Linked DNA regions of Herbiconiux aconitum. The protein of the gene in region 2 interacts with the protein of the main gene of each other region in a pairwise test. Links are inferred from orthologs where the notes say so. Each region holds a gene or a part of one and is shown on either strand. Other genes may lie near its edges.

What was found.
Region 1: the proteins of N1027_RS13385 (region 2) and ctaD interact in binary tests that used the Escherichia coli proteins (3 or more experiments, as listed by UniProt). The link is inferred for Herbiconiux aconitum from one-to-one orthologs.
Region 3: the proteins of N1027_RS13385 (region 2) and dnaE interact in binary tests that used the Escherichia coli proteins (3 or more experiments, as listed by UniProt). The link is inferred for Herbiconiux aconitum from one-to-one orthologs.

The regions. Positions count from the first base shown.
Region 1 is NZ_JANLCM010000002.1:1,020,086-1,029,737, forward strand. Bases 2,612-5,548 are described here. They hold ctaD (aa3-type cytochrome oxidase subunit I), read right to left. Parts: upstream 4,980-5,548; coding sequence 3,243-4,979; downstream 2,612-3,242. Other genes in these bases: N1027_RS16375 (hypothetical protein), read left to right, coding at 2,612-2,625; N1027_RS16380 (cytochrome c oxidase subunit 4), read right to left, coding at 2,819-3,238; ctaC (aa3-type cytochrome oxidase subunit II), read right to left, coding at 4,989-5,548. In the rest of the region: qcrB (cytochrome bc1 complex cytochrome b subunit), read left to right, coding at 1-1,218; N1027_RS20250 (cell wall-binding repeat-containing protein), read left to right, coding at 1,425-1,748; more of N1027_RS16375, read left to right, coding at 2,062-2,611; more of ctaC, read right to left, coding at 5,549-5,861; N1027_RS16395 (HesB/IscA family protein), read right to left, coding at 6,027-6,392; N1027_RS16400 (dipeptidase), read right to left, coding at 6,457-7,878; N1027_RS16405 (DUF3043 domain-containing protein), read left to right, coding at 7,915-8,484; N1027_RS16410 (quinone-dependent dihydroorotate dehydrogenase), read right to left, coding at 8,535-9,581; transcriptional regulator NrdR, read right to left, coding at 9,586-9,652. UniProt on the Escherichia coli protein: Cytochrome bo(3) ubiquinol oxidase is the terminal enzyme in the aerobic respiratory chain of E.coli that predominates when cells are grown at high aeration.
Region 2 is NZ_JANLCM010000002.1:397,552-407,190, forward strand. The notes cover bases 3,551-6,474. They hold N1027_RS13385 (aminotransferase class I/II-fold pyridoxal phosphate-dependent enzyme), read right to left. Parts: upstream 5,646-6,474; coding sequence 4,455-5,645; downstream 3,551-4,454. Other genes in these bases: N1027_RS13380 (carbon-nitrogen hydrolase family protein), read left to right, coding at 3,551-3,976; N1027_RS13390 (trypsin-like peptidase domain-containing protein), read left to right, coding at 5,852-6,474. Outside these bases: N1027_RS13365 (3-oxoacyl-ACP synthase III family protein), read left to right, coding at 1-775; N1027_RS13370 (cytochrome P450), read left to right, coding at 772-2,022; N1027_RS13375 (zinc-dependent alcohol dehydrogenase family protein), read left to right, coding at 2,067-3,104; more of N1027_RS13380, read left to right, coding at 3,101-3,550; more of N1027_RS13390, read left to right, coding at 6,475-7,636; N1027_RS13395 (glycosyltransferase family 2 protein), read left to right, coding at 7,764-8,846; N1027_RS13400 (CDP-alcohol phosphatidyltransferase family protein), read left to right, coding at 8,849-9,639. UniProt on the Escherichia coli protein: Shows aminotransferase activity with methionine and histidine as substrates, and to a lesser extent also with phenylalanine.
Region 3 is NZ_JANLCM010000002.1:1,033,770-1,044,522, reverse strand. Bases 3,594-7,631 are described here. They hold dnaE (DNA polymerase III subunit alpha), read left to right. Parts: upstream 3,594-3,969; coding sequence 3,970-7,431; downstream 7,432-7,631. Other genes in these bases: N1027_RS16445 (SDR family oxidoreductase), read right to left, coding at 7,448-7,631; N1027_RS16455 (cell wall-binding repeat-containing protein), read right to left, coding at 3,594-3,718. Also shown: N1027_RS16460 (hypothetical protein), read left to right, coding at 1-1,918; more of N1027_RS16455, read right to left, coding at 1,964-3,593; more of N1027_RS16445, read right to left, coding at 7,632-8,320; N1027_RS16440 (TetR/AcrR family transcriptional regulator), read left to right, coding at 8,408-9,124; N1027_RS16435 (helix-turn-helix transcriptional regulator), read right to left, coding at 9,174-10,019; N1027_RS16430 (SDR family oxidoreductase), read left to right, coding at 10,162-10,753. UniProt on the Escherichia coli protein: DNA polymerase III is a complex, multichain enzyme responsible for most of the replicative synthesis in bacteria. This DNA polymerase also exhibits 3' to 5' exonuclease activity. The alpha chain is the DNA polymerase catalytic subunit.

The DNA.
Region 1 (9,652 bases), 620 kb from region 2 along the record:
TTCACGCTCTTCGTGCTCGCGATGGCCGAGGGCTTCACCGGATACTCGCTCCCCGACGACCTGCTCTCGGGCAACGGCCTCCGCATCATCGACGGCCTGATCAAGGGCATCCCCTTCATCGGCACCTGGATCTCGTTCCTCCTGTTCGGTGGCGAGTTCCCCGGCACGGCGATCATCGGGCGTCTGTACACCTTGCACATCCTCTTGCTGCCGGCGCTCGTCGTCGCGTTCATCGCGCTGCACCTGGTGTTCGTCGTGGTGCACAAGCACACGCAGTTCGCCGGTGGTGGCCGCACAGAGAAGAACGTGATGGGCTACCCGATCCTCCCGGTGTACGCCGCGAAGGCCGGTGGCTTCTTCTTCCTGGTGTTCGGTGTCATCGCTCTGATGGCCGCGTTCTTCACGATCAACCCGATCTGGAACTACGGTCCATACGACCCCTCCCCCGTTTCGGCGGGTACGCAACCGGACTGGTACATCGGATTCGCCGACGGCGCTCTCCGATTGATTCCACCGGGCTGGGAGTTCGTCTGGCTCGACCACACCTGGTCGTTCAACATCATCGTGCCCGTCGTGGCTCTGGTGCTGCTTCTCGCCCTCGTCGCGATCTATCCCTTCGTCGAAGGCTGGGTCACCGGCGACAAGCGAGAGCACCACATCCTCGACCGCCCGCGCAACGCTCCGACCCGCACGGGTATCGGCGCCGCCGGTGTCACCTTCTACGCCGGCCTCTGGGCGGCGGCGAGTTCCGACATCATCGCGACGCATTTCCAGCTGTCGCTGGAGAGCGTGACGCATGCCATCCAGGCCTGGGTCGTGCTCGGCCCGTTCCTGGCCTACTTCGTCGCCAAGCGCGTCTGCATCGGTCTGATGAAGAAAGACCGCGAGATCGTGATGCACGGCTATGAGTCCGGCCGCATCGTTCGTCTGCCCGGTGGCGAGTACATCGAGGTGCACGAGCAGGTCGACGACTACGAGCGCTGGAAGCTGCTCGACTACGAGGTCTACGAACCGCTGATGCTCCGCCCGAACAGCCAGGGCAAGATCACGGCGGGTGCGCGTCTGCGGGTGCGTATGTCGAAGTGGTTCTTCGAAGACCGCATCGCCCCGGCCACCCGCACCGAGCTCGAGGCCGGTCACGGCCACGGTCATGCCCCCCAGGGCCTGCACGGCGACGGCACCGATCACTCCCTCGAGGAGGGCCCGGGCCTCAAGTAGCCTCGTCCCCTCCCCCGACTCAGGGCCCAGCACCGCACTTTTGCGGAGCCGGGCCCTTCGTCGTTGAGTACCAACCCGAACCACCCGAGCCGGTCGAGCAGGGCTGCTCGCCGCCACCACTGTGTCACTCGGCGTCGTCGTCGCCACCGTGCTCGCCGCTCCCTTCGCGGCCTTCACCTGACCTCAAGGCGACGACGGGCAAGACGGTGCTTCGCATCGAGGGCGACGACCGCTTCATCGTCTCCGCCAACGTCAGTGCGGAGTATTACACCGGCCCGATCGACACAATCTTCGTCGCGACCGGCGCCAACTTCCCTGATGCCTTGGCTGGCGGCGTGCTGGCTGGCACCGCGAAGTCATCGATCCTCCTGGTGCAGAAGTGCTGCGTGGCGGCTGAAGTGGCGGCTCATCCGGGCCACTACAGCCGAAGCGCATCGTGCCCCTGGGCGGCCCGAACAGCCTCGACGCCTACCTCGAGCGCCTGCCCCTCTGCGCCTCGAAGCTGGCGTGCCGGCGGAGGGCCCAGCTGACCTAGTTTGGCGGGCCCTCCTCTGTCGTCGGTGCCCGCACGACGGGGGCCAGGAGCGGTCCGCGCTCACGAGGAGCACGGGTCCAATCGGGCGGAGTAGCCCCGGTAGTACTCGAAGACCCAGCCGACGATCGCAACGAGCAACACGGCACCGGCGATGACGGACATCCTGGACCCGACCGCGAGGCCGAACGGCAAAATCGTCCCTGCTACCCACCACCGACACCGCTGATCTGGGTAGGAATTGCTCATGTCCAATCACACGATTCCCGCGCGAAGCTTGACCTGTCTTTGGATTCTCATTGGAGTGTGCGTTGGTTGCTCAGCCTTCGGCTTCGGCCCTCCTCGATCGGGCGACCCGTTACGCGCTGTACGAATCCTTGGATGACGCCCACTCGGGCGACCGCGCGTGGAGCGAGTTCCAGCGTGCGGGCGCCCGCATGGAGGGAGATTCGAGCGAGTTCCGCGACCTCGTCGCGGCTATCGTCATCGACGGCCGAGAGGATGTACTCGAGGTGGTCGTCATGAATCCGCGAGTGCCCTTCGCGTCGATGCTCGCACTCGCCGAAAGTGGGCTCGCGGTCATGGCTATCGCTCACGTCAATCGCGGGTACGAAATTGCTCGCGTTCTGGCCGACAAGTTCGGTGCGCGCGAGGCCGTCACCACCGTTGCCGTCACTCTCTACTGCTCGCCACAACACAGCGACGAGGAGTTCCGGCGCTACCTGAATCGATATGCCGACGACGACATGGTCATGTACAACCTCGATGTTCGGCAATCTGAGGCCAGTTCGCCGGCAAAACGCGCCATTCTGCAGCCGCACCTCGACGCCTGGTTGCTCGACGTCGAGCAGGACGACGGCGGTCCCGACGACTGACAGAGCCTACGCGGCAAAGTCCCGCCTGCCTGCGTCCGACCTCCCCGGCGTGTTGACTCCGTTCGATCGGCGCCGATCGGTGCCGATCGGGTACGGATGGGTGCGGATGGGTGCGGAGGCCGTCGGCCTAACGAAAAGACCCGCGCTCTCGAGGAGCACGGGTCCAATCGGGCAAGCCGAGGGGTCAGGGAGCCTAGCGGGCGAAGTAGCCCCGGTAGTACTCGAAGACCCAGCCGACGATCGCGATGAGCAACACGGCACCCGCGATGAAGGAGATCCAAAACCCGACCGCGAGGCCGAGCACCATGAGCGCTCCACCACCGGCGAGGATGATCGGCCACCAGCTCCACGGGCTGTAGAAGCCCATCTCGGGATCCCCGTCGTCGATGTTGGAGTCGAGGCGGTCTTCAGGCAGCTCAGCACCCTGTGCCTTGTGCACGCGGCCCAGGTAGAAGGCCAAGAACGCCGACAGGATCGCAGCCAGACCGATGCCGACCGTGCCGACCCACTCGACCTGCCCGCCGTACCAGATCAGCGACCAGATGGTGTAAGCCGCATCGGCCACCACCATGAAGGCAAAGAGGATCCAGAAGAGATTGGTATTCGCCCTCATTGCGTTACTTCACCTTGCCCTGTGAGAGGTCGTACGTGGGAGCATCCGGCGCGTCTTTCGCCGGCCCGACGCCGACGGGGATGCCGGCCTCCGGGTGGTTCAGGTCGAACGCCGGCGATTCCGAACGGATGCGCGGGATCGACGTGAAGTTGTGCCGCGGCGGCGGGCACGACGTCGCCCACTCGAGCGAACGGCCGTAGCCCCACGGGTCGTTCACCGTGACCTTGGCCCCCTTGCGGGCGGTGATGTAGACGTTGAGGAAGAACGGGATCATCGACGCGGCGAGGATGAACGCACCGATCGTCGAGAGCTGGTTCATCCACGTGAATCCGTCTTCGGGCTGATACGTCGCATAACGACGCGGCATTCCGATGACGCCCAGCCAGTGCTGGATGAGGAACGTGGTGTGGAAGCCGATGAACAGCAGCCAGAAGTGCCAATAGCCGAGCCGCTCGTTGAGCATCTTGCCCGTCCACTTCGGCCACCAGAAGTAGAAGCCGGAGAACATGGCGAACACGACGGTACCGAAGACCACGTAGTGGAAGTGCGCCACCACGAAGTAGGTGTCGGACACATGGAAGTCGAGCGGCGGCGACGCGAGGATGACACCGGTCAGACCACCGAAGGTGAAGGTGATCAAGAAGCCGATGGCCCAGATCATCGGTGTTTCGAAGGTCACTGACCCTCGCCACATCGTGCCGATCCAGTTGAAGATCTTCACACCCGTCGGCACTGCGATGAGCATCGTCATCAAGGCGAAGAACGGCAGCAGCACCGATCCGGTGACGTACATGTGGTGCGCCCAGACCGTCACCGACAGCGCGGCGATCGCGATCGTCGCGTAGATCAGGGTCTTGTAGCCGAAGATCGGCTTACGACTGAAGACAGGGAACACCTCGGAGACGATGCCGAAGAACGGCAGCGCGATGATGTAGACCTCCGGATGCCCGAAGAACCAGAACAGATGCTGCCAGAGCAGCACACCGCCGTTCGCCGCGTCGTAGATGTGAGCGCCGAAGACGCGGTCGGCGCCGAGTGCGAAGAGCGCGGCAGCCAGCACCGGGAAGGCCATCAGCACGAGGATCGACGTCACCAGGATGTTCCAGGTGAAGATCGGCATGCGGAACATGGTCATGCCCGGCGCGCGCAGCGTGATGATCGTGGTGATGAAGTTCACGGCACCGAGGATCGTTCCGAAGCCCGAGAGCCCCAGCCCGAACACCCACATGTTTCCGCCGTCACCGGGTGTGAACGTCGTCGACGACAGCGGCGCATAGGCGAACCAGCCGAACGACGCGGCACCCTGCGGGGTGAGGAAGCCGGAGACCGCGATGAGGGAACCGAACAGGAACAGCCAGAAGGCGAACGCGTTCAGACGCGGGAACGCGACATCCGGTGCCCCGATCTGCAGCGGCATGATGACGTTGGCGAAGCCCGCGAACAGCGGCGTCGCGAACATCAGCAGCATGATCGTGCCGTGCATCGTGAAGAGCTGGTTGTACTGGTCTTTCGTCTGCAGCAGTTCGAGACCCGGCTCGAACAGCTGCGCGCGGATGACGAGAGCCATCACGCCACCGAGGCAGAAGAAGAGGAACGAGGCGATCAGGTACATGTACCCGATGGTCTTGTGGTCGGTGGAGGTGATCCACTTGATGAAGATGTTGCCCTTGCGGCCCACCGACTTCGACGGAGTCGGAATGGGGGTCGCGGTGCCGGGCGATACCGCCACTGTTGCTGTCATGGCGCGCTCCTACTCTTCTTCGTGCGCGGGCGTGCCGATGCCCGGGAGGTTCTGGTTGCGGTTGTACTCCGGGCCCAGTTGACCCTCTTGACCGGCGTCTTTCAAGGACTGGATGTAGTCGTCGTACTCCTGCTGCGAGACGACCTTCACGTTGAAGAGCATCAGCGAGTGGTATTCACCACAGAGCTCGGCGCACTTACCGCTGAACGTGCCTTCACGTTCCGGCGTGACGTACATGAAGTTCGTCTTGCCGGGCAGCATGTCTTTCTTGTAGAGGAAGTCGATGACCCAGAAGGAGTGGATGACGTCGCGCGACTGAAGCTCGATCTCCACCTTCTTGCCGACGGGCAGGTAGAGCACCGGGATCTCGGACTCCACGAGCGATCCGTTCGCGTCATCCGGGTCGTCTTGGCCCTGGATGCCGGGCGAGTAGACGTTCTCGTCGACGTAGTTGAAGTCCCAGGCCCACTGCTTGCCGAAGACCTGGATCTTCACATCGGGGCTGTCGTACTTCGCCTCGATCTCGCTCTGGTCGCGGGCGGTGAAGGCGAAGAAGCCGAGCACCAGGATGAGCGGAACGATCGTGTAGAAGATCTCGATCGGCAGGTTGTAGCGCAGCTGCACCGGCAGACCGGTCTGCCCCTTGCGGCGGCGGTAGACCACGATCGCCCAGATGGTGAGGCCCCAGGTGATGACACCCACGATGAGCAAGACGATCCACGACGTGACCCAGAGGCCGATGACGCGGTCGACGTTGTTGGTGGTGCCGGGCTCCGTCGGAAGCCAGCCTTGCAGCTGGTCTTGGGTGCACCCGGCCAAGACAACGGACAGTAGCGCCGCGATAGGAATCGCGACCCATCGGAGACGTCGGTTAGAGCGCACCACAGACCTTTCGGGAAGCTACACCACAGTGTATTTGACCTCCTCATAGCCTACTGGGTCGAGGTCGCCGCCGTTGCCACAGGCACACCGGATGCGGTCGCTTCGGATACGAAAAAGGGGCCGTTCCCGAAGGAACGGCCCCTGAATCCGTAGATTCGCATTGCTCTAGTGGAATGAGTCTCCGCAGGCGCAGCTTCCGGAGGCATTCGGGTTGTCGATCGTGAAGCCCTGCTTCTGGATCGTGTCTTCGAAGTCGATGGTGGCGCCCTCGAGGTAGGGAACGCTCATCTTGTCGACGATGACCTCGACGCCGTCGAAGTCGACGACGCCGTCTCCGTCGAGCATCCGCTCGTCGAAGTAGAGCTGGTAGATGAGACCCGAGCATCCGCCCGGCTGCACGGCGACGCGAAGACGCAGGTCATCGCGGCCCTCCTGCTCGAGCAGGCTCCGCACCTTGTCGCCCGCGGCGGGCGTGATGCCCACCTTGTGCGCCGGCGCCTCGACCCCGGCGGTCAGCGTTGTTTCGCTCATGTGCGATCCCTTCGTTCGGAAGTATGCAGAAAGTCTAACTCGGGCAACTGGGGGGTCGCCGCATCTATTCCCGGGAGTTCAGGCGCAGGAGGAGCAGAGCCTCCGCGGCGATGGCACGCTTGAAGACGCCGAGGTGCAGGGACTCGTTCGGGCTGTGGGCACGGGTGTGCGGGTCTTCGACACCCGTGACGAGAATCTGGGCCTCCGGGAAAACGCGCACCAGGTCGGCGATGAACGGGATCGATCCGCCGACACCGGCCTCGACCGGCTCCGCCCCCCAGGCGTCGCGCATCGCATCCTTCGCCGCAGCGACGGCCCAGCCCGAGGTGTCGACGAGGAACGGGCTGCCCGTGTTGACGTCGCTGATCTCCACCTGCGCTCCGAACGGTGTGTGCGAACGGATGTGCTCCTCGAGCGCCACCAGGGCCTCGCCCGCATCCTTCCCCGGCGCGATCCGCGCGCTCACGCGCACCGACACGCTCGGGAGGAGGGTGTTCGACGCGTTCGCGACCGTCGGGGCATCGATGCCCGTCACCGTGACGGAGGGCCCGGCCCACAGTCGCGACAGGATCGTGCCGGTGCCGATCGGCTGCACGCCGTCGAGCAGCCCGGTCTCGGCGCGGAGTGTCTCCTCCGTGTACTCCGGTGTCGGCATCTCGCGCGAGGTGAGGCCGGCGACCGCCACGGAGCCGTTCTCGTCGTGGAAGGTGCTGAGCAGTCGGATGGCGGCCAGCATCGCATCCGGAACCGCCCCGCCGTACATGCCGGAGTGCGAGGCGTGGTCGAGGGTCGAGACCGTCAACTTCAGGGTGACATTGCCACGGAGGCTGATGGTGAGCGAGGGGGTCTCCGTGTCCCAATTGTCGGAATCGGCCACCACGATGACATCGGCCGCCAACCGTTCCCGGTTGGTCTCGAGGAAGTTCGCGAACGACTGCGAGCCGAACTCCTCCTCGCCCTCGATGAACACCACAAGGCCCAGGTCGAAGTCGGCACCGGCCACTGCCGACAGCGCCCGCACCGACGCCAGGTGCGAGACAACGCCCGCCTTGTCGTCGGCCGCACCGCGGCCGTAGAGGCGGTCGCCGCGCACAGTGGGCTCATAGGGCGGTGAATCCCAGTCCGCATCCTGCCCGGGAGGCTGCACGTCGTGGTGCGCGTAGAGCAACACAGTGGGCTTGCCGTTCTTGGCCGGCCGCGTGGCGAGCACCGCCGGCTGGCCGAGCTCCCCCGACTCGGTGGAAGCGCGCAGCACGTCGACCGAGTCGAACGCCCCGGTCGCGCGGAACAGCTCCGCCACGGCATTCGCGCTGGCCGCCACGTGCGCCGGATCGAACGCCGCCCACGAGACGGAGGGGATACGCACCAGATCGCTGAGATCGGCGATGCTCACCGGGAGCCCGAGCTCGACGGCCTCGGCGAGAGCCTCTTCGAGAGCGATCTGCGGCGGATTCTGGGCGAACGAGGAGCCATTGCTGTCTGTCATGCAGGTAATCTTAAGAGACGAACGAACGAGGACACCGTGGCAAAGAAATCCAGCACGACCGAAGCGCCCATCGAGGCTCCTGTGGAGGAGCAGTCGGGTAAGGGTCACGCGACCCCCACCCGCAAGGAGCGTGAGGCGGCCAACAAGCGACCCCTCGTTCCCACCGATCGCAAAGAAGCCGGCCGGGATTACAAGCGTCGTCAGCAGGAGATGCGCGACAAGGCGCGGGTCGGCATGGCCAACGGCGACGAGAAATACCTCCCCGCGCGCGACAAGGGCGTTCAGCGCCGCTACGTGCGCGACTACGTGGATGCCCGCTTCAACCTGGGTGAGTTCCTCATCCCCGTGATGTTCGTCGTCATCCTGCTCACCCTCGTGCCGATGCCCGAGATGCAGGCCGCCGTGATGCTCGGCCTCTACGCCTTCGTGGTGATCGTGATCGCCGACAGCCTTTTCCTCGGCCTCCGTCTCATGAAGAAGATGCGGGAGAAGTTCGGGGCCGACAAGGTCGAGAAGGTGCGCTGGTACGCCACGATGCGCGCCCTGCAGTTCCGTCGGCTGCGCCTGCCGAAGCCGCAGGTGAAGCGCGGCCAGTACCCGAGCTGATCTTCGGCGCCGCACTCGGCGATCGGATGCCGCGGGTCAACCCGCGCGGGTCACTCCCCCTGGCGGGTACGCCGTAGCCGGGCCAGACCGATGTTGATGCTGCGCACCCAGAACGGGCCGCGATAGAGGAACGCCGTGTAGCCCTGCACGAGCGTCGCTCCAGCGGCGAGCCGCTGGTCGACGTCGTAGGCGGAGTCGACTCCCCCGACCGAGATGACGCACAGCGACTCCGGCACCACCGAGCGGATGAGCTTCAGCACTTCGAGCGAGCGCGCCACGAGGGGCGTGCCCGACAACCCGCCGGCGCCCGCTGCCTCGACGACTGCCGCCTCGGTTTTCAGTCCTTCGCGGGAGATGGTGGTGTTCGTGGCGATGATGCCATCGAGGCCGAGCGACACCGCGAGCCGCGAGATCGCCAGCACCTCCTCGTCGCTGAGATCGGGTGCGATCTTCACGAGCAGCGGCGTCGCTCCGGCCTCGGCCTTCACGGCGGACAGCAGGGGTGAGAGCTTCTCGAGCTCCTGCAGCCCCCGGAGTCCGGGCGTGTTGGGCGAGCTGACGTTCACCACGAGGTAGTCGGCCATCGGGGCGAGGGCACGTGCGCTCTGCCGGTAGTCGTCGATCGCGTCATCCACCTCGACCACGCGGCTCTTGCCGATGTTCACGCCGATGACGGGTCGAGGATGCGTGAGCGAGCGCACCCGGGCCAGTCGCAGCGAGGCGCTGGCGGCCCCGGCGTTATTGAAGCCCATGCGGTTGATGACGGCGCGATCCGGGATCAGGCGGAACAGCCGCGGGCGCGGGTTGCCGGGCTGAGGCCGCGCGGTGATGGTGCCCACTTCGACGTGCCCGAACCCGAGCGCCCCGAACCCGCGGATGGCCTTGCCGTCTTTGTCGAAGCCCGCCGCGAGCCCGAACGGGGTCGGGAAGTGCAGGCCCAGGGTGTGCACCGAGAGGTCGACCGGACTCTTCGTGAACCGGGAGACGACGCCGTCGAGTTTCAGGAACGGGATCGCCCGGATGACGTCGAAGGCGAGGTGGTGCGCCCGCTCCGGATCCATCTTCGACAGCACGTGCCGGAAGAGAAGGTCGTACATCCCGCTACTCAGGAGTGGCGGAGCCGTCGGCGGCGGCCCCATCGGCACCGACACCGGAGGCGGCCTGGTCG
Region 2 (9,639 bases):
GCTGCTGTTCGCCTCCGCGAGTCAAGACCTGATCGAACCCGCCACCAGCCACATCGTCTCGGCCAAGCTCGGTCTCGGCTGCCCGGTGATGGACATCAAGAACGCGTGCAACAGCGTGCTCAACGCCCTGCAGGTCGCGGATGCCTTGATCACCTCGGGGCAGTACCGCCGTGTGCTCATCGCGAGCGGTGAGGAGCCCTCGCACGCCGTGCGCTGGCGACTCGACGACCAGCGGCAGTTCCTCCGCTCCTTCGCCGGATACACGATGAGCGACGGGGGAGCGGCTGTGCTGCTCGAACGCGCGAGCGATCGGGGCGACGATCAGGGGCCGGGCATCCTGGGCAGTCGTTTCGTGGCGCACTCCGAGCACTGGGCGGTGGGCACGCTGCCCGCCGGCGGCTCGGTCAATCCGCACGCCGAGGGCGGCAGCTACTTCGACATGGACGGCGCGGCCCTGCAGCGCGCCTTCAGCGAACTGGGCGTCGGGCTCGTGGAGCAGGCCATCACCGCGCTCGGTCATCGGGTTGCCGAACTCGACTTCGTCGCCGTGCACCAGGTGGCGTTGTCGTATCACGACACCATCGTCGAGGTGCTCGGAATCGACCCCGCCCGCACCGTCGTGACCATCGCCGAGCACGGCAACCTCGCCTCCGTGACCCTTCCGCTCCAGTTGCAGCTCGCGCGCGAACGGGGCCTGGTGGGAGAGGGCAGCCTGGTGGCGCTGGTCGGCCTGGCGGGCGGCATCTCCCTCGGCGCGATGGTGGTGCGCTTGTGACGCGTGACGTGCGGGTCGAATCGGGCGCGACGGCGGCCACGCCGGCGGGCGTGCGGCCGGGCGCCGAACGACCGTGGGAGGAGCGGGTGCAGCGCACCGCGCATCCGCTCGTCTACCCGCTGCTGTCCCGCATCCGGAGACCCGTGCTGCGGGTGCCGAAGCTCGGCGTCGTGGTGACGGAGGCAGACGCCCTGCGGGCCGTGCTGCTCGACACCGCGAGCTTCACCAAGACGGGCCCCGGCTCGCCGGCCGAGCTGTGGACGCCCGTGCTCGGGCCGTCGGTGCTGCTCAACATGGAGGGCCTCGATCATCTGGCGTTGCGGCGACGGCTCGGGCCGCTGTTCGCGCCGGCGTACGTAGGCGAGCTGACTCGGACGACGATCGGCGCGGCAGCGACGTCGCTCACCGAGCGGCTGGTCGCGGGCGAGACGGTCGATCTCGTGGCCGAGGTGCGGGAGTACGCCGGGAGAGTGATCAGCCGGTTGGTGGGCCTCGAACGCGAGGTGATCGGCGAAGATCTGTTCGCACGGGTGTCGGCCGTGACCGGCTTCGTGCGGCTGTCACGCCCCCGCTTCACGCCCGCGCAGGTGACCGCCGCTCGTGAGGTGCTCGGCGAACTGACCCAGCACGCCCGTCGTGCGTATCGTGAGTGCCCGGACGGCGGCCTCGACGGTAGCGGCGGCCAGGCACCGGCCACGACGGTTCCCGGCCGGATGCGCGAGCTCGGGCTCTCCGAAGACGAGGCGATGGGCGCGGTCGGCGCTTTCGTGCTCACCGGCACCGAGACGCTCGTCTCCTACCTGCCGCGGATGATCGCGATCCTGGCCGACACCGGCTGGCTCGACGTTCTCGCGCGCGACCGCACGCTCGTCGATGCGGCCGTGGCCGAGGGCCTGCGGGTGACCACACCGTCGCCGGTGATGCTGCGGAGCGTGCAGGCCGAAGCATCCGTCGGCGGCGTGGCCGTGCATCCGGGTGACCGTCTCATTCTCGCCACCTTCCTCGCGGATCGCGCCGCGGGCGGCTTCGACCCGGTCGGCAACCCGGCGGCATCGCTCAAGCAGCTCTGGTTCGGCGCGGGTGTGCACTTCTGCCTCGGAGCGCCGCTCGCCATGGCGCAGATCGCGACGACTCTGGGCGCGGTGCTCGACGCCTCGGCCGAAGCGCCCCTGCGAGTCGTCTCCCGCCGAGCCCAGCGCGGCACCCTCATCCCCGCCTACGCCCGGCTCGCCCTGTCCCGACGGTGAGGGCGCACCTGGGCGGGCGGCATCGCGGCCGGTAGCATCGAGGCATGCGTGCTGTTGTGTTCAATGCGGCCTTCGACGTCTCGGTCGAGGAGGTTCCCGACCCCGAGATCGTGGCGTCGACCGACGCGATCGTGCGGGTCGTCGCCACCTGCATCTGCGGTTCCGACCTCTGGTACTACCGCGGCGTCACCGACCGCCGGCCCGGCAGCCGGATCGGACACGAATTCATCGGCATCGTCGAGGCCGTCGGCACGGATGTCGGCGCCGTGGCGGTGGGCGACTTCGTCATCGCACCCTTCATGTACAGCGACGGAACCTGCCCGCACTGCCGGCACGGCATCACGTCCTCGTGCCTGCACGGCGGCTTCTGGGGCGCTCACGGCGTCGACGGCGGTCAAGGGGAGTTCGTGCGGGTTCCGCTCGCCGACGGCACCCTCGTCGTCGTGCCCGGCGGTCGCCCCGACGATGCGCTCATCCCGCACCTGCTCGCCCTCTCCGACGTGTGCAGCACCGGCCACCACGCGGCCGTGGGCGCGGGAGTACTACCGGGAATGACGGTCGCCGTCGTCGGCGACGGGGCCGTCGGCTTGAGCGGTGTGCTCGCGGCCCGACGGCTCGGTGCCACCCGCATCATCGCGCTGAGTCGCAACCCGGCCCGGCAGGCGGTCGCCACCGAGTTCGGCGCCACCGACCTCGTCGAGGTGCGCGGCCAGGATGCCGTGGGCGCCGTTCTCGAACTCACCGGCGGCCTCGGAGCGGATGCCACGCTCGAATGCGTCGGAACCGGAGAGGCCATGAACACCGCCTTCGCCATTGCGCGCCCCGGATCGCGGGTGGGCTTCGTGGGTGTGCCGCACGAGGTGGAGTTCCCGATCAACATCGCCTTCGACAACAACGTGGGCCTGGGCGGCGGACTGGCGCCGGCGCGCGCCTACCTCCCGGAGTTGCTCGCCGCCGTGCTCGACGGCAGCCTCCGGCCCGGCCGGGTGTTCGATCTCGAGGTCGCGTTCGAGGATCTGCCGGAGGGGTATGCGGCGATGGACGAACGGCGCGCGATCAAGGCGATGGCGAGGCTCGCGTGAGCGACGGAGTCGGCCTCACCGACACCGCCAGTGCCAGTGCCAGTGCCGGGCTCACCGGCACCGCCCCGGCTCTCGGCTTCGCCGTCGCCGTCGCCCAGTTCGCACCGGGCCCCGACAAGGCCGCCAACCTCGAGACCATCGCCCGCCTCGCCCGCACCGCCGTGCAGCGTGGGGCCTCGCTGGTGGTGTTTCCGGAGTACTCCTCGTTCTTCGTCGACCCGATCGGCGCCGAATCCGTCGCCAACGCCGAACCACTCGACGGACCCTTCGTCACAGCGCTCGGCTCGATCGCGGCCGAGCTGAACGCGCACATCATCGCGGGCATGGTCGCCGAGTCGACAGAAGCCGGCCACTTCGCCAACGTGCTCGTCGCCGTCTCGCCGGTCGACGGTCTGATCGCGCAGTACAGCAAGGTGCACCTCTACGACGCGTTCGGCGGCCGGGAGAGCGACTGGGTCGAGGCCGGAACGATCGGCACCCCGCAGACCTTCTCGATCGAGGGCGTGACGATCGGCATGCAGACCTGCTACGACATCCGCTTCCCCGAGGTATCGCGCTGGCTGGTGGATGCCGGCGCCGACCTCGTCGTGGTGCCCGCCGAGTGGGTGCGCGGCCCCCTGAAGGAGCACCACTGGCGCACTCTCGTCACGGCCCGGGCGCTCGAGAACACGATCTACGTCGCAGCCGCCGACCAGACGCCGCCGATCGGAGTGGGCGCGAGCCTCGTGGTCGACCCCATGGGCGTCACGATCGCGTCACTCGGTGAGCGCGAAGACGTGGCGGTGGCGTGGATCGACCCGCGCCGCATCGACGAGGTGCGCCGGGTGAATCCGGCGCTGGCGCTGCGGCGGTTTGGGAACTGCGTGCTGTAGTCGGGTGCCGCCTCGCCACTTCCCGCGCCCGGCAGACCTTCGGCCTGTCGGGCGCTTACTGCCGGCGCCGCCGCTTCTGCGGCGCCGGGCGACATGTTCGCGTGCGGCCGGAGGGCCCGGCCTGCGGTCGTGCCCTCCGGCCACGCGCTCACCCTGGGTCGCCGAGTAGGGCCTGTTGCGTGCCGTGCCCTGCGCTCGTGTGCGAGACGACGGAGTTTCGGGCCCTCGAGCGGAAACGACGGAGCGTCAGCCCTTAGTTCCGGGCCCCCTCCGTCGTTTCGTTCTCGTTTCCCAAGTCGTGGGGAACGAGAGCGCAGGCCGCGGGCCGCGCTCGACGACCCAGGGTGAGGCCGAGGCCGCGTCAGCGACCTCAGCCGAACATGTCGCCTCGCGCCGCAGAAGCGGCGGCGCGAGCAAAAAGGGCCCGCCCAGCCGAAGGCCGGGCGAGCCCGAAGGGCGGCGGGCCGGTACCCGGCAGCTAAAGCCCCCCCAGCTGCGCCGCGGCGCGCTCGAGCACCTCGGTCTTCTTGCAGAAGGCGAAGCGCACGAGCGAGGCGTAGGAGTGCGCGTGTTCCTCGTGCACGAAGGCGCTGATCGGCACTCCGACCACCCCGGCGAGCGCCGGCAGTTCGCGGCACAGCGTCGCCGCATCCGCGTAGCCGAGAGGGGCCGCGTCGGCCACGACGAAGTAGGTGCCTCCGGGCCGCGAGACCTGGAACCCCGCCTTCACGAGGCCTTGGGAGAGCAGATCGCGCTTGGCCTGCAAGGTGCGGGCGATGCCCTCGAAGAAGGAGTCGGGCAGGGCGAGGCCCACAGCGATCGCGGGCTGGAACGGCGCGCCGTTCACATAGGTGAGGAACTGCTTCACGGCAAGGATGGCGGTGACGAGTTCGGGCGTCGACACCAGCCAGCCGATCTTCCACCCTGTCGTGCTGAAGGTCTTGCCCGCCGACGAGATCGTGACGGTGCGCTCCCGTGCGCCTGGCAGTGTGGCGACCGGGATGTGGGGCTGTTCGAAGGTGAGGTGCTCGTACACCTCGTCGGTCACGATGATGGCGTCGTGCTCGTGTGCGAGTTCGACGATCAGTTCGAGCGTCTCCCGCGCCAGCACCGATCCGGTGGGGTTGTGCGGGTTGTTCAGCAGGATGACCCGGGTGCGGTCGGTCACGACCCGCCGCAGTTCGTCGTGGTCGGGCTGGAACTCCGGCCCGTGCAGAGCCGCCGTCTTGTGCACGCCCCGAGCGAGCGCGATCAGTCCGCCGTAGGCGTCGTAGAAGGGTTCGAGAGTCACGACCTCGTCGCCCTCGTCGACCAGCGCCAGGATGGTCGCGGCGAGGGCTTCGGTGGCGCCGGCGGTGACGAGCACCTCGCGGTCGGGGTCGACGCTCAGGCCGTAGAACCGCTTCTGGTGCTGAGCGATGGCCGAACGGAGCGCCGGGATGCCGGTTGCCGGCGGATATTGGTTGACGCCGTCGGCGATGGCGCGGCGGGCGGCGTCGAGCACCTCGGCCGGGCCGTCTTCATCGGGGAATCCCTGCCCGAGGTTGATCGCGCCGGTCGACTGGGCGAGCCCGCTCATCTCGGCGAAGATGGTGGAGGCGATGCGGCCGTCAGGAGCGAGGAGCCCGGCTCCGCGCGCTGTCCGCTGCCAGGATCCGCTGATCGTCATCGTTCCAACCTAGTGTGCCCCGGGGACCGGGTCGCCCGCGCCGTCACCCGGGCTAACGTGGAGGTCGCACCTCTCGCATCGTGGCCGGCGAGCCGGCGAGCGTCTCGTAGCTCAGTCATATCGAGACGGCAGACTGCATACAGCCGGTCCATAGAGTTCCCACAGCTTCGGTGAGGATGCTTGCAAGTGCTTGGAAGGAGCACCACATGTCAGAGAGCACCGAGAACCCCGACGGCATCCCGGCCGACAACGCGGGCGCCGCGCACGACGCCCAGTCCTCGGAGTCGACGCCCGAGGCGCAGCAGCCCACGGCGCCCGTCACACCCGCCACCCCCGAATTCTCCCACCGCGACGACACGACGGCTGTGGTGCCGCCGGTCGTTCCGCCCGTGCCGGCCCATCCGACGACGCCGGCCGGGGCCACGGCGGCGCAGCCGACCGTGCCGCAGCCGACCCAGTCTCAGCCGACGTCGGTGAACCCGCACCTCGCGGGCTACCCGGCTCCGCAGGCCCCGGCTCAGCAGAGCCCTTACGGCCAGACGGCGCAGTCGCAGGCCCCCTACGGCCAGGCGCCGCACGCCGCGCAGTCGGGCCAGCCCGCTCACACTGCCAACTACGGCAACGGCTCCTTCGGCACCCCCACGGCCGGCACCCCGCCCTACGGCGCGGTTCCCGACCCGAACTTCAACTCGGCGATGTATGCCGCGTCGGGTGCCTACACCCAGGCGCCGGCCGCTCCGGCGAAGAAGCGTCGCGGCGGGGTCGCGCTCATCGCGGCACTGGCCATCGGCGCCCTCATCGGCGGCGCGTCCGGAGCGGGCGTCACCGCCTGGGCCGTGAGCCAGAACGGCGGATCGACGAGCAACACGGCGTCGAGCCCCACCAGCATCACGGTGAACAACCCGGATGACGCGAACCTCATCACCGCGGTCGCCGCGAAGGCCTCGCCCTCCGTCGTCACCATTTCGGTGCAGAGCGACCAGGCAGCCGGCACCGGCTCGGGCGTCGTGCTCACCGACGACGGCTACATCGTGACCAACACCCACGTCGTCACCCTCGACGGCGCCACGGCGAGCCCCGACATCAAGGTGCAGACCAACGACGGCAAGCTCTACAGCGCCACCGTCGTCGGCACCGACCCGGTCGCCGACCTGGCGGTCATCAAGCTGACCGACGCATCCGGGCTCACCCCGATCGAGTTCGGCGACTCGTCGAAGCTCAACGTCGGTGACGTCGCCATCGCCATCGGCGCGCCGCTCGGCCTTTCCGGCACCGTCACCAACGGAATCGTCAGCGCGCTGAACCGCAGCATCACCGTGGCTTCCTCGGCCGCTCCCGACGACACCGAGACCAACCCCACGCCCGACGACGGCAACGGCAACGGCGACCAGGGCCCCTACGACTTCTGGAACTTCGACCTCCCGGGTCAGGGCGGTCAGGGGCAGCAGCAACAGCAGCAGGCTCCCACCCAGCAGTCGAGCATCTCGCTCTCGGTCATCCAGACCGACGCGGCGATCAATCCCGGCAACTCCGGTGGTGCGCTCCTCGACTCCGAGGGCAAGCTGATCGGCGTGAACGTGGCGATCGCGAGTGCGGGATCGGGCGACAGCTCGGGCGGCCAGTCGGGCAACATCGGTGTCGGCTTCTCGATTCCGGCGAACCTCGTGCAGCGCGTCACGCAGGAGATCATCAAGAACGGGTCGGCCACCCACGGCCTCCTCGGCGCCACGGTGGGCGACGCCTCCTCCGAGGCCGACAGCACCACCGCGGGCGCGATCATCCAGTCGGTGTCCGCCGGTGGAGCGGCCGAGAAGGCGGGACTGCAGGCCGGTGACGTGGTGACCGCGTTCAACGGACTGCCGATCACCGACTCGATCGACCTCACCGCCCAGGTGCGCACCCAGCCCGCGGGCGGCACCGCCAAGATCACCTTCACCCGTGGCGGCGACTCCAAGACGGTCGAGGTCACGCTGGGGCAGCTCGCCTCGTAATCACACGCCCCATGGGGCGCCGGAATCAGGCTGGTAGGCTCGTCGTCGCTGTAACGCGGCGGTGGCTCACCAGCCTTTTTCCGTGTGTGCGGCGGCCCGGAACACCCCTCCAGAACGATCGGATGCGATGACCCAGCCCACATCGGAGCCCACGGCGGAGCGACCGGGCGTCTCCTACGTGATGCCGGTGCTCAACGAGGTCACTCACGTCGAAGCGGCCATCGCCAGCCTGCTCGATCAGGACTACGAGGGCCCTTTCGACGTGATCGTGGCGCTCGGGCCGTCGATCGACGGCACCACCGAGCTGCTCGAGCGGCTCTCGGTGGTCGATCCGCGCATCCGGGTCATCGACAACCCCACCGGATCGACGCCGAGCGGGTTGAACGTCGCCATCGGCGCATCACAGTATCCGATCGTGGTGCGAGTGGATGCTCATTCCCTGCTCCCGCGCGACTACACGCGCATCGCCGTGGAGACCATGCTCCGCACGGGCGCGGCGAACGTGGGCGGCATCATGAAGGCCGAGGGCACGACCCCCTTCGAGAGCGCCGTCGCGATCGCCTACGGCTCGAAGGCCGGCCTCGGCGGCGGCGCCCACCACGTGGGGGGCAAGGAGGGCCCGGCCGAGACGGTGTATCTCGGCGTCTTCCGCCGCGAGTGGCTGACGAAGGTCGGGCTGTTCAACGAAGACATCCGGCGGGGTCAGGACTGGGAGCTGAACCGGCGCCTGCGGGCATCCGGTGGCGTGGTGTGGTTCACGCCCGCGCTCGTGGTGATCTACCGGCCACGCCCTTCGCTCGAGCGGCTGGCCCGCCAGTTCTTCTCCACCGGCCTCTGGCGCGGCGAACTCGCACGACGTTTCTTCACCGCGAATGCGTTGAAGTACTTCGTGCCGCCGGTCACGGTCGCCGTGGTGGTGCTCGGGTTCCTGGCCGGAGTGGTCGGGCTCGTTCTGCTCGGCGTCGGCACGGCCCAGGGCGACTCCACGCTCGCGGCGGTCGGCGTGGGTCTCGTGTTCGGCTTCATCGTGCCGATCGTCTACCTGCTCTTCGTGGCGGTGGCGGCGATCGACGCCGCTCGCCGTGGCGGCGGTCGCACGGGGGCGTGGTTTCTCATAGTCTTGCCGTGCATCCATTTCAGCTGGGGGCTCGGGTTCATCCTCGGATTCCTCACGCTGACGAAGAACATCACGGCGCACACGGGAAGGTGACAGTGTCGCAATTCCCTCACGGCCGGCCCGCGTCTGCACGCCGGCCCTCCTCGATCGCCGAGCTCAAGGCCGTCGCGCAACCTCCTGAGGTTCGCGGCCGACGCAACGCCGAGCACTGGACGGCGTCGCTCTACCTCCGCCGCCTCTCGCCCTACGTCACCTGGGTGCTGCTGAAGACCTCGATCTCGGCCAACGGTGTGACGGGCCTGATGATCCTCACCGGGTGGGCGACCGCCGCAGCCCTGCTCATCCCGGGTATCGGGGGAGCGGCGCTCGCGCTCGTGCTCGGCCAGCTGCAGATGCTCGTCGACTGCTGCGACGGCGAGGTCGCGCGCTGGCGAGGAACGTCGTCGCCGGCGGGGGTGTTCCTCGACAAGGTGGGGCACTACACGACCGAGTCGCTCATTCCGATCGCGCTCGGCATCCGGGCAGCCGGCTACCCGTTCGAGGCGCCTGAGGACTTCCTCTGGACCACCCTCGGCCTCCTGCTCGCGCTCGTCATCGTGCTGAACAAGGCGCTCAACGACATGGTGCACGTGGCCCGTGCGAACGCGGGGCTCGACAAGCTGGCCGACAAGCAGGGCGAATCTGAGCCGTCCCAGGCGCTCGTGGCCCGCTTGCGCCGCGCTGCGCGCTACCTGCCTTTCCACCGCCTGTACCACTCGGTGGAACTGACGATGCTGATCTTCGCGTTCGCGATCGTGGGACTGTTCATCGGTGGGGTGTTCGCCGACCGCATCCTGCTGGTCGCGCTCGTGCCCCTGTCGATCCTCGCGTTGATCGGGCACTTCGT
Region 3 (10,753 bases), 640 kb from region 2 along the record:
GCTCAGCGAGGCCGCGGTGACGGCTCCCTATCTCGGCACGTGGCCGTTCGCCGAGCCGTTCCGATTGGAGCTCGCCGCCGCCGACGTGCTCGACGCCCGGGTCGACGGCCGTCGCATCGTGTTCGGATTGCCGGCCGGCTCCGAGCAGCGGTTCGCGCTGTCGTCGTCGCTCGAAGGGCGTTCGCTCGACCTCTTCGGGGTGTGGCGGGCGCTCCCGTGGTCGTTCACCTCGGTCGCCTCCGCCGCGGCCCGTGACGGCGCGCTGTGGGCACTCACACCGGCCGAAGAACTGCGTCTGGTGCACGCGGTACCCCGCCCCGTCGCCGCACCCCGCGCGGGCGGCCTGTTCGTGCTGCGGAACGTCGCGGCCGCCGTGGCGACCCTCCGCGGCACCGTCGTGGTGCACGGATCGAGCACCGAATCCCTCACCGCCGAGGCGCGCTGGCGGGAGACGGTCGACGACCCGGCGGCGCTCGGTCCGGTGTTCCGATGGATGACCGACATCGGGTTCACCGCCGGCATCGACCCGCGTCAGACGGTCGCCGAACTCAACGGCCGCATCCTGCCGGGCGGAGCAAACGACGACGGGTGGGCGCTCGCCGAGGCGAACCACCAGTTCGCCGACACCCGCTTTCGCCGCGTGACCTACCGGCTGCGGGCGACCACACGGTTCCGTGAATACTTCGGCCCGGATGCGATCGCCCCGGTTCCGCTGCCCGCGCCGCCTTCTCCGGTGGGGGCTGGACCGGAGGCGGGGGGCGACCCGGCGGAGTTGCCGGCATCCGACCCCCGATCCGATGCCGTCTGGCCGCGCGACGACGGCAAGAGCGTGCTGAGCGATCCGATCGTGCTCGACATCCCGTCGTCGGCCCGTCCGCCCGCGCCGGCGGTGCACTCGGTCGTGCCGCTGTTCCGCTGGTTCGACGAGCCGGCCGCCGATCAGCCGTTCGCCCGCCGACGGGAACGGCGGTCGGGTCTGCGTGTCTACCTCGAACGGCCCTGGTTCGCCACGGGGGAGGGCGAGCTGCTCGCCGTGCTGATGGCGGCGGAGCCTTCGCGTGCGTCGGCCGCCGACGACGTGGACTGGGTGAGCCAGTGGGGTCGCGACCCAGTGTGGGCCGGCCGTACCCTGCCGGCCCGCCGCATCCGGCCCATCACCCTCGAAGCGCCCGATCTCGCGCTCGGCGACGCCGCAGGTGGTCATCCCGCCACCGGGCAGCTGCGGCTTTCCCTTCCGCTGTCGACGGATGCGGTGCCCGAGATGGTCTCGGTCGAGGCGGTCGCCTACGCCCCGGCCTTCAGCGCGTCGCGAGGTCTGTGGTTCGTCGACATCGCATTCGAGAAGACGCCGGCGCTGTGGCCGTTCGTGCGGCTGGCGGTGGCGCGGTACCAGCCGGTCAGCCTGGCCGGGCTCCACCTCTCCACTGCGGTGCGCGCCGATTTCGCGCAGCTGCCGCCAGAACGCGCGCTCACGGTGTTGCGCACCGACGAGCGCGGCATCCGGGTTCTCGTCTCGGGTGCGGCGGAGCAGTACGACCCCACGGTGGCGCGCGAGAGGCGCCGCGCGATGTCGGCGTCGCTCGAACGCTTCGATGCGGCAATCGGGGGAGACCTCGGCTGGACGACCGTGGCACACACCCCGATGGGCGAGTGGGGTGCCCGGTCGGCGGATCGGCAGCCACCCGCCGATCTCATCTGGGGCGCCGAACTCGTCTCGCCCGAGGTGCTGCCGCTGCGACGTCCGCTCGCGGGTGGGGGATCGGAGCCCGCCGACCCACCGGCCTCGCTCTGGCGGGTCCGGGTGCGCGAATGGGAGGAGTTCGCGGGCGACCCGGACATCCCGGGAGACGAGGCCGGGCATCCCGGGAACGCGGTCTGGGAGCGTCGCCTGGTCTACACCGACGAACTCCTGCTCTGACGACGGCGGCTCGCGTTCACCGCACCCCGGACAGCGCGCGGCGCATCAGGAAGCACACGGTGTGAGTTCGAAGACATCTTCTGTGAGCGACACCGGGCCTCCGATCAGCGTGACCTCCTGCACTCCACGGAGGCGCATCGCCGCGAGGTCCGCGGGCGGCACGCAGTCGGTGTGCACCACATAGAGCGGTGCGCCGAGCACCCCAGCCCACGCCGCGCCGGACAGCGCGTCGGGGAAGTTCGACCCGGTAACCAAGAAGGCGCGATTCACGAAGGCGTAGGCGCTGTCGATGATCGCCGTCGAGACCGCGTAGCGGTCTGCGCCTCCGATCCTGTTCGTGATCACGATCGAGGCGAGCGACTTCTCCATGCCAGGCGACACGGAGGCCGGTCCACCGGCCACGGTCAGCGATTCCGGGTGCAGCGAGCGCAGCGCTTCCGCTGTCGGGGCGTCGACGGCATCGGAGGCGCCGTTCACGAGCACGACCGGCGCTCCCGCTTTGCCGGCTGGTGCGCCTGCGCTCAGGGCGTCCGGGAAGGTTGCGCCGGTGGCCACGTAGGCGAACGAGCTGCCGTTCGGGAACGCGTAGGCGAGCAGGTTGCGCGACACCTCGTAGCGATCCGCTCCCGACACTCGATCGGTGGCCGCGATCTGGTTCAACTGGGCAAAGACGCTTTGAGGAACGGACGCCGGCCCGCCGACGACAACGATCTTCGACGGATGCAACCGGTGCAGCTCGTCCGCTACGGCGGGCGCAAGGCTCGCACCCGTCGTCAGTAACAGGGGCCCGCCCTCTTTTGCCGCCGCGGGGCCGGCGCTCAGCGCATCCGGGAAGTTCGAGCCCGTCACGACGTAGACGACCGGCGCTCCGTCGGGGTAGGCCTGCTCGGAGACGGCCACGGCCACGGCAGTGCGATCGGCGCCCGTGATCCGGTCGATCACCGGGTCCTGGTCGAAGAGGACGCGCACGCTGAAGCTCAGGCGCGTGGTGAGCGCCGAACCGGACGCGTCCGGGATGATCGTCACACTCACTCTCAGATCGTTCGACTCCTCGAATCCTGCCGGCAGAGTGGCCGGGACGGTCAACTGCAAAGAATCACCATCGTCGGCGATGTCGTAGTCAAGCTGGATGCTGGATTCGGAGGCGGCGTCGATGAGGTCGGCTTCGACGAACAGACTGTCTGGGTCGCTCCAGTCTCCGTTCGGACCTTTGCCCCACAGGTCATACGTGCCCGCGAGCGTCAGTGTGCCGCCGGGTGAGATGAATGCGGGCGAAGGGAATGCGGAGTATGAGTAGTCGACCTGGCTTTGCAGCGCCTTCGTGAGTGAGAAGTCCACGTCGGCGACGGTGCGCGGCGGGACGCCGATAGGACCGACAGAGTTGTCCAGCATGGCTTCGAGTCGCACGTGGTCGGAAGACGACCCGGCTGCGCTTGTGATCGTCACCTCGACGAGGGAGCTCCTCGGGAATTCTTGCGGCACAGCGATGTCGAAGGAGGTGACCGTGGCAGGGATCGATCCTGTCACGTCCTCGGAGTATCCGCTCAGCGACCAGTTCAGACCGTCGATGTCGTATCCGGCAAGTTCGGGGGGCAGGTCGACGTGCAGGGTGCGGGTGTCAGGAACGGAGAAGGGCGCGCGCCAGGTGCCGGAAAGCGACCTGCCCAATTGATGGACGGTGGCAGTCGAGGGGGCCGGCACGAGATCGGTGGCTGACGCCCCGGTGCCTCCCGCCCCGAAGGCCGCTGCCAGTGCTGCTGCGACGATGATGTAAGCGCTGGTGCGCGCGGTGAATGTCATTTCTTCCCCCACTGCAAGCCGCATTGCAAGCGGCCCTGGATGCCGCCGGAGCCGGTGGCGTGCTCAGCGTAGTGCCCGCCTGTGACCTCCGATCGAACGGGCTGGGCCGACACGGCATGCGTCGGGCGGCACGACACGCCGGACGGCGCATCCACCCGGCGTTTAGACTTGGTACCCAAGCCGAGACAGCCGGAGAATCAGTGCCCTCGAACGACTCCTTCGTGCACCTGCACGTCCACAGCGAATACTCGATGCTGGACGGCGCGGCGCGAGTCAAACCCCTGATTGAGGCGGCCAAAGAGCAGGGGATGCCGGCCGTCGCCGTCACCGACCACGGCAACGTCTTCGGTGCTTTCGACTTCTGGAAGACGGCCACCGAAGCGGGCATCAAGCCCATCATCGGCACCGAGGCCTACCTCACTCCCGGCACCCATCGGGGCGACAAGACGCGGGTGCGCTGGGGCAACGGCGGTGGCGACGACGTGTCGGGCGCCGGCGCGTACACCCACATGACGCTGCTGTCCGAGACCACCGAGGGCATGCACAACCTCTTCCGGCTGTCGTCGAAAGCGAGCATCGAGGGCTACTACTTCAAGCCGCGCATGGACCGCGAGCTCCTCTCCACCTACGGCAAGGGCCTCATCGCGACCACAGGATGCCCGTCGGGCGAGATCCAGACCCGCCTGCGGCTCGGTCAGTACGACGAAGCCGTCAAAGCCGCCTCCGACTTCCGCGACATCTTCGGCAAAGAGAACTTCTTCGCCGAGATCATGGATCACGGGCTCGAGATCGAGCGCCGCATCATGCCCGACCTCCTGCGGCTGGCCAAGCAGCTCGACCTCAAGCTCGTCGCCACGAACGACCTGCACTACACGCACGCCCATGACGCGACATCCCACGCCGCGCTGCTCTGCGTGCAGTCGGGTTCGACCCTCTCCGATCCCAACCGGTTCAAGTTCGACGCCGACGAGTTCTATCTGAAGTCGGCCCAGGAGATGCGGCAGCTGTTCCGCGACTACCCGGATGCCTGCGACAACACCCTGCTCATCGCCGAGCGGTGCGAGGTCGCCTTCGACACGAAGGCGAACTACATGCCGCGCTATCCGGTTCCCGCGGGCGAGACCGAGGCCACCTGGTTCGAGAAAGAGGTCGAGAAGGGCCTCGAGGAGCGCTACCCGAACGGCGTGACCCAGGAGGTGCGCGAGCGCGCCGACTACGAGGTGGGCGTCATCAAGGGCATGGGATTCCCCGGCTACTTCCTCGTGGTCGCCGACTTCATCAACTGGTCCAAGCGCAACGGCATCCGCGTCGGCCCCGGGCGTGGCTCGGGCGCCGGATCGATGGCCGCCTATGCCATGAAGATCACCGACCTCGATCCGCTCGTGCACGGCCTCATCTTCGAACGATTCCTGAACCCCGACCGGGTGAGCATGCCCGACTTCGACGTCGACTTCGACGACCGGCGGCGCGGTGAGGTCATCAAGTACGTCACGGAGAAATACGGCGACGAGCGGGTGGCGCAGATCGTCACCTACGGCACCATCAAGGCCAAGCAGGCGCTGAAAGACTCGGGGCGCGTGCTCGGCTTCCCGTTCAGCATGGGCGAGAAGCTCACGAAGGCGATGCCACCGCCCATCATGGGCAAAGACATCCCGCTCTCCGGCATCTTCGACAAGGCGCACCCGCGCTACAAAGAGGCCGTCGACATCCGCACCGTCATCGAGATGGACCCCGAGGCCCGCACGGTCTTCGACACGGCGCTCGGCATCGAGAACCTCAAGCGCCAGTGGGGCGTGCACGCGGCCGGCGTCATCATGTCGAGCGATCCGCTGATCGACATCATCCCCATCATGAAGCGCGAGCAGGATGGCCAGATCGTCACCCAGTTCGACTACCCGGCGGCCGAATCGCTCGGCCTCATCAAGATGGACTTCCTGGGGCTCAGAAACCTCACCATCATCGACGACGCCCTCGACAACATCCAGTCGAACCGCGGCGAGAAGCTCGTGCTCGAAGACCTCGACCTCGACGACAAGGCGTCCTACGATCTGCTCGCGCGCGGCGACACGCTCGGCGTCTTCCAGCTCGACGGTGGCCCGATGCGCGGTCTCCTCCGGCTGATGAAGCCCGACAACTTCGAAGACATCTCGGCCGTTCTGGCTCTCTACCGACCAGGGCCGATGGGTGCCGACTCGCACACCAACTACGCGCTGCGCAAGAACGGGCTGCAGCCGATCACCCCCATCCACCCCTCGCTCGAAGAGCCGCTGAAGGAGGTGCTCGGCGGCACCTACGGCCTCATCGTCTACCAGGAGCAGGTGATGTCGATCGCGCAGAAACTCGCCGGCTTCACGCTCGCCCAGGCCGACCTGCTGCGCCGCGCGATGGGCAAGAAGAAGAAGTCGGAGCTCGACAAGCAGTACGAGGGCTTCTCGAAGGGCATGCACGACAACGGCTACTCCGAGGCCGCGGTCAAGACTCTGTGGGACATCCTGCTTCCCTTCTCCGACTACGCGTTCAACAAGGCGCACTCGGCCGCCTACGGAGTCATCTCCTACTGGACCGCTTACCTGAAGGCGCACTACCCGGCCGAGTACATGGCGGCGCTGCTGACGAGCGTCGGCGACTCCAAAGACAAGATGGCGCTCTACTTGAGCGAGTGTCGTCGCATGGGCATCAAGGTGTTGCCGCCGGATGTGAACGAGTCGATCGGGTTCTTCACCGCCGTCGACACCGACATCCGCTTCGGCATGGGTGCGGTGCGGAACGTCGGGATGAACGTGGTCGAGTTGATCCGCTCCGCCCGCGAAGAGAAGGGCGCCTTCACCTCCTTCGGCGACTTCTTGAAGAAGATCCCGTTGCAGGCCACCAACAAGCGCACCATCGAATCGCTCATCAAGGCCGGCGCCTTCGACTCCCTCGGATCGACCCGGCGTGCCCTCATCGAGGTGCACGAGGCGATGATCGACAACGCGGTCTCAGAGAAACGCAACGAAGCCAACGGCCAGGTGGGCTTCGACTTCGACTCGCTGTGGGATGCGCCCGAAGAGGTTCACGACATCCCGGTGCGCCCCGAGTGGGCCAAGCGCGACAAGCTGGCGTTCGAGCGCGACATGCTGGGGCTCTACGTGTCGGATCACCCGCTCGCGGGGCTCGAGATCCCGCTCGCGAAGGTGGCGTCGACGTCCATCCTCGATCTTCTCGAGAGCGAGCACACGCAAGACGGCGACCAGGTCACCGTGGCGGGGCTCATCACGAGCGTGCAGCATCGCGTGGCGAAGAACTCGGGCAATCAGTACGGCATGATCACCGTCGAGGACTTCAACGGCGAGATCACCGCCATGTTCATGGGCAAGACCTATCAGGAGTTCGGGCCGGCACTCACGAACGACGCCATCGTGGTGGTGCGCGGTCGCGTGTCGCTCCGCGACGACGGCATGAACCTCCACGCCTTCAGCATGTTCCAGCCCGATCTCGGGCAGGTGGGAACCGCGGGCCCACTCCAGATCTCGCTCGCCGAGACGCGCGCCACCACCGATACCGTGCAGGCGCTGAACGATGTGCTCATCCGTCACGCCGGCGACACCGAGGTGCGACTGAAGCTCATCAAGAACGACAACGTGCGCATCTTCGAGGTGCCGTTCGGCGTGAACGTGACGGCTGATCTGTATGGCGAGCTGAAGTCGCTGCTCGGGCCGAACTGCCTGGTGTAGCCCGCGGCCACCCGCCCTACGCGGCCCGCACGGAGGGCTCCTCGGCCGTTGCCAGCAGCTCACGCACCGTGCGCGGTTCGCGGCCCAGAAGCGTGCCGAGCAGCGGGTCGACCCCGGCGAAGTAGCCCCGTTCGGCGGCCTGGAACACGCCGAGCAGGAATCGCGCCTGCACCTCGTGCTGCCCCGCGGTGAGTTGAGCGGCCATCCACTCCTCCTCGCTCAGCGCCGCGCACTCGACCGTCCGTCCGGTCGACTCCGACGCGATGGCGGCCACCTGCTCGAACGTCGGTGCGGCACCGGCGGTGAGGGTGATCGGGCCCTCGTGCGCACCATCGGAAGCCAGGATGACGGCTGCCGCTTCGGCCGCGTCCTCGCGCGCTGTCCACGACACCGGCCCGTTCGCCGGCACGGCGATCACGCCGGTCTCGCGCCACGGGCCGGCGAACCAGAGGAGGCTGTGCGCATAGAAGCCGTTGCGCAACGATGTCCAGGGCAGACCCGACTCGGCGAGCAGACGCTCGGTCACGGCATGGTCGACCGCGGGCCGGAAGGGGTTCTCGAGCGAGGCGCCCTGATGGCTCGTGTAGAGCACGCGACCCACTCCGGCGGTCACGGCCGCATCGATCGCGGCCCGGTGCAGGCTCACGGCGTCGGCGCTCGGGTCACTCGCCGAGACGAGCAGCAGCTGGTCGGCGCCGTCGAACGCGAACGGCAACGAGTCCGGATCGGCGTAGTCACCGCGCCGCACCGCGATGCCGGCGTCGGCGAAACGCTGGGCTTTGGCGACGTCGCGGGCGACGACGACGATCTCGCTCGCCGACATCCGCCGCAGCAGGTGGTCGGCGGTGGCTCCGTTGAGGGAACCGGTGGCTCCGGTGACGATGATCATGGTTCGTCCTTTCGTGTTAACAATGGAAACAACGAAAGCGTATCACTGGAATTTCCGTTGATATCACCAGTGCGTTAGCATTGAAAAATGACGGATGCGATCAGCACACGAGTCGGCACGCGCGACAAGATCATCGAGGTCGCTGCGCTACTGCTCCAGCATCACGGCCCTGCGGCGGTCACGACCCGCGGCGTCGCCCAGGGCGCGGGGGTTCAGGCGCCGACGATCTATCGACTCTTCGGCGACAAAGACGGTTTGCTCGAGGCGGTGGCCGAGCACGTGATGGCGAGCTACGTGTCCAAGAAGGCGGCCGTCGTCGAGGCGGCATCCGTCGACGGCGTCGATCCGCTCGTCGACCTGCGGGCCGGATGGCAGACACAGATCGACTTCGGCCTGAACAACCCCGACCTCTTCCGACTCGTGAGCGAATCGAATCGGGTGCGGGATTCGCCCGCGCTGGCGTCGGGCAAGCGCGTTCTGGAAGCCCGGGTGCATCGGGTCGCGGAAACCGGGCGTCTCCGCGTGAGCGAACAGCGGGCGGTCGGGATCATTCAGGCGGCCGGCACCGGGGCCGTTCAGACGATGCTGGGCACGCCGCCCGAGCAGCGGGACCTCGGTCTCGCCGACGACCTCTACGAGGCGGTTCTGCGTCAGATCCTCACTGATGCACCCGAGCCCGCCGATGGAGCCGCGATCGCCACGACCGTCGCGTTCCGGGCCATCGCGCCCGGCCTCGATTCGCTGAGCGAGGCCGAACGACAGCTCCTCCTGGAGTGGCTCGACCGGGCGATCGCCGGACGTTAGCCACGGGGGCTCCTCGCTCGGGCGACCGTCAGGGCAGAGCGGCGGGTGGCTACTCGACCAGTGTCTGGGTGCCGAGCACGATCGCGAGAGCCAGGCGCTCGGCATCCTCGGTTCCCGGCTCGGCCGTGTAGATCATGACGCGGAGGTCGTCGCCGGCCACCACGAGCGTGTCGCAGTCGAGGGTGATGCGGCCCACCGTCGGGTGCTCGATCACTTTGCGCCGGGCCGGGTCATGGCGCGGGGTCACCTCGTCGGACTCCCAGAGGGAGGCGAACCGGGGGCTCTGGGCAGCGAGTTCGCGCACGAGCCGCCGGAGTGCCCGGTCGGCGGGATAGCGGGCGGCGGTCAGCCGCAGCTCGGCAACGATTCCGGCCTCGAACGCGGCCTTCTCGGCGGCGGTCATCACGGTTCTGGTTCCAGGCCCGACGAGGTTGCGCCAGATCGCGTTGCGCTCGATCCCGCGGGCTTTCGCGTTCACCCCCAGGAGTGCCTCGTAGGGCGCGTTCGCGACGAGAAGGGTCATCGCGGCGTCGTAGACGGCGAGCGGGGTGTTCGCGAAGCGATCGAGCAGGCGCTGCACGCTCGGCGAGATGCGCGAAGGCACGACGTCGACGCCTGGAACCGTGAGCCCGGCCAGGCGGTAGAACAGTTCGCGGTCGGCATCGCTGAGGCGCAGGGCACGGGCGAGCGCCTCGACCACCTGGGCCGACGGCGACGTCGCACGGCCCTGTTCGAGCCGGGTCAGGTAGTCGGCCGAGATGCCGGTGAGTGCGGCCAGTTCCTCGCGGCGCAATCCGGTCGCCCGCCGATGCCCGCCGGTGGACAGCCCCACGGTCTCGGGCGCCACTCCGTCCCGCCGATGGCGCAGCATCCGGCCGAATTCCCACGATTCCATGGGTCCAGTCTGCGCGCCGACGACGTTCTTGTCCTGTGTCCGCCAGTCCTAGGACATCCGGACGACTGGTTGTGCGCGCACCCGCGACCGAGACTCGAGGAACGACAAGGGGCCGGCCGCGGCCCACCAAGGAGTGACCATCATGACTGCGCACCACGTTCTCGTCACCGGCGGATCGGGATTCATCGCCGGACACATCATCCTGCAGCTGCTCGAGCAGGGGCAGCGCGTGCGCACCACCGTGCGGTCGCCGGGCCGGGAAGGGGCGGTTCGCGCGGTGCTCACCGACGCGGGCATGGTGCATCCGGATGCGCTCAGCTTCGCCGCCGCCGACCTCACGAGCGATGCGGGCTGGGCCGAAGCGGTGGACGGTGTCGACACGGTGCTGCACGTGGCTTCCCCCGTGCAGCCGGGGCACGTGGAGAACGACGACGACCTCATCCGCCCCGCCGTCGACGGTGCACTGCGAGTGCTTCGCGCGGCGCGCGACGCCGGTGTGTCGCGGGTGGTGCTGACCTCGGCGTTCCACGCCGTGAGCTGGGGTCACCCGGCGAGCGACCACGTGTTCACCGAAGACGACTGGACCATCCTCGACGGCCCGGACGTCGACGCCTACGGCAAGAGCAAGACTCTCGCGGAGCGCGCGGCCTGGGACTTCATGGCCGCCGAGGGCGGTTCGATGGAGCTCACCACGATGCTCCCGGTGGCGGTGATGGGCCCCGTCATGGGCTCCG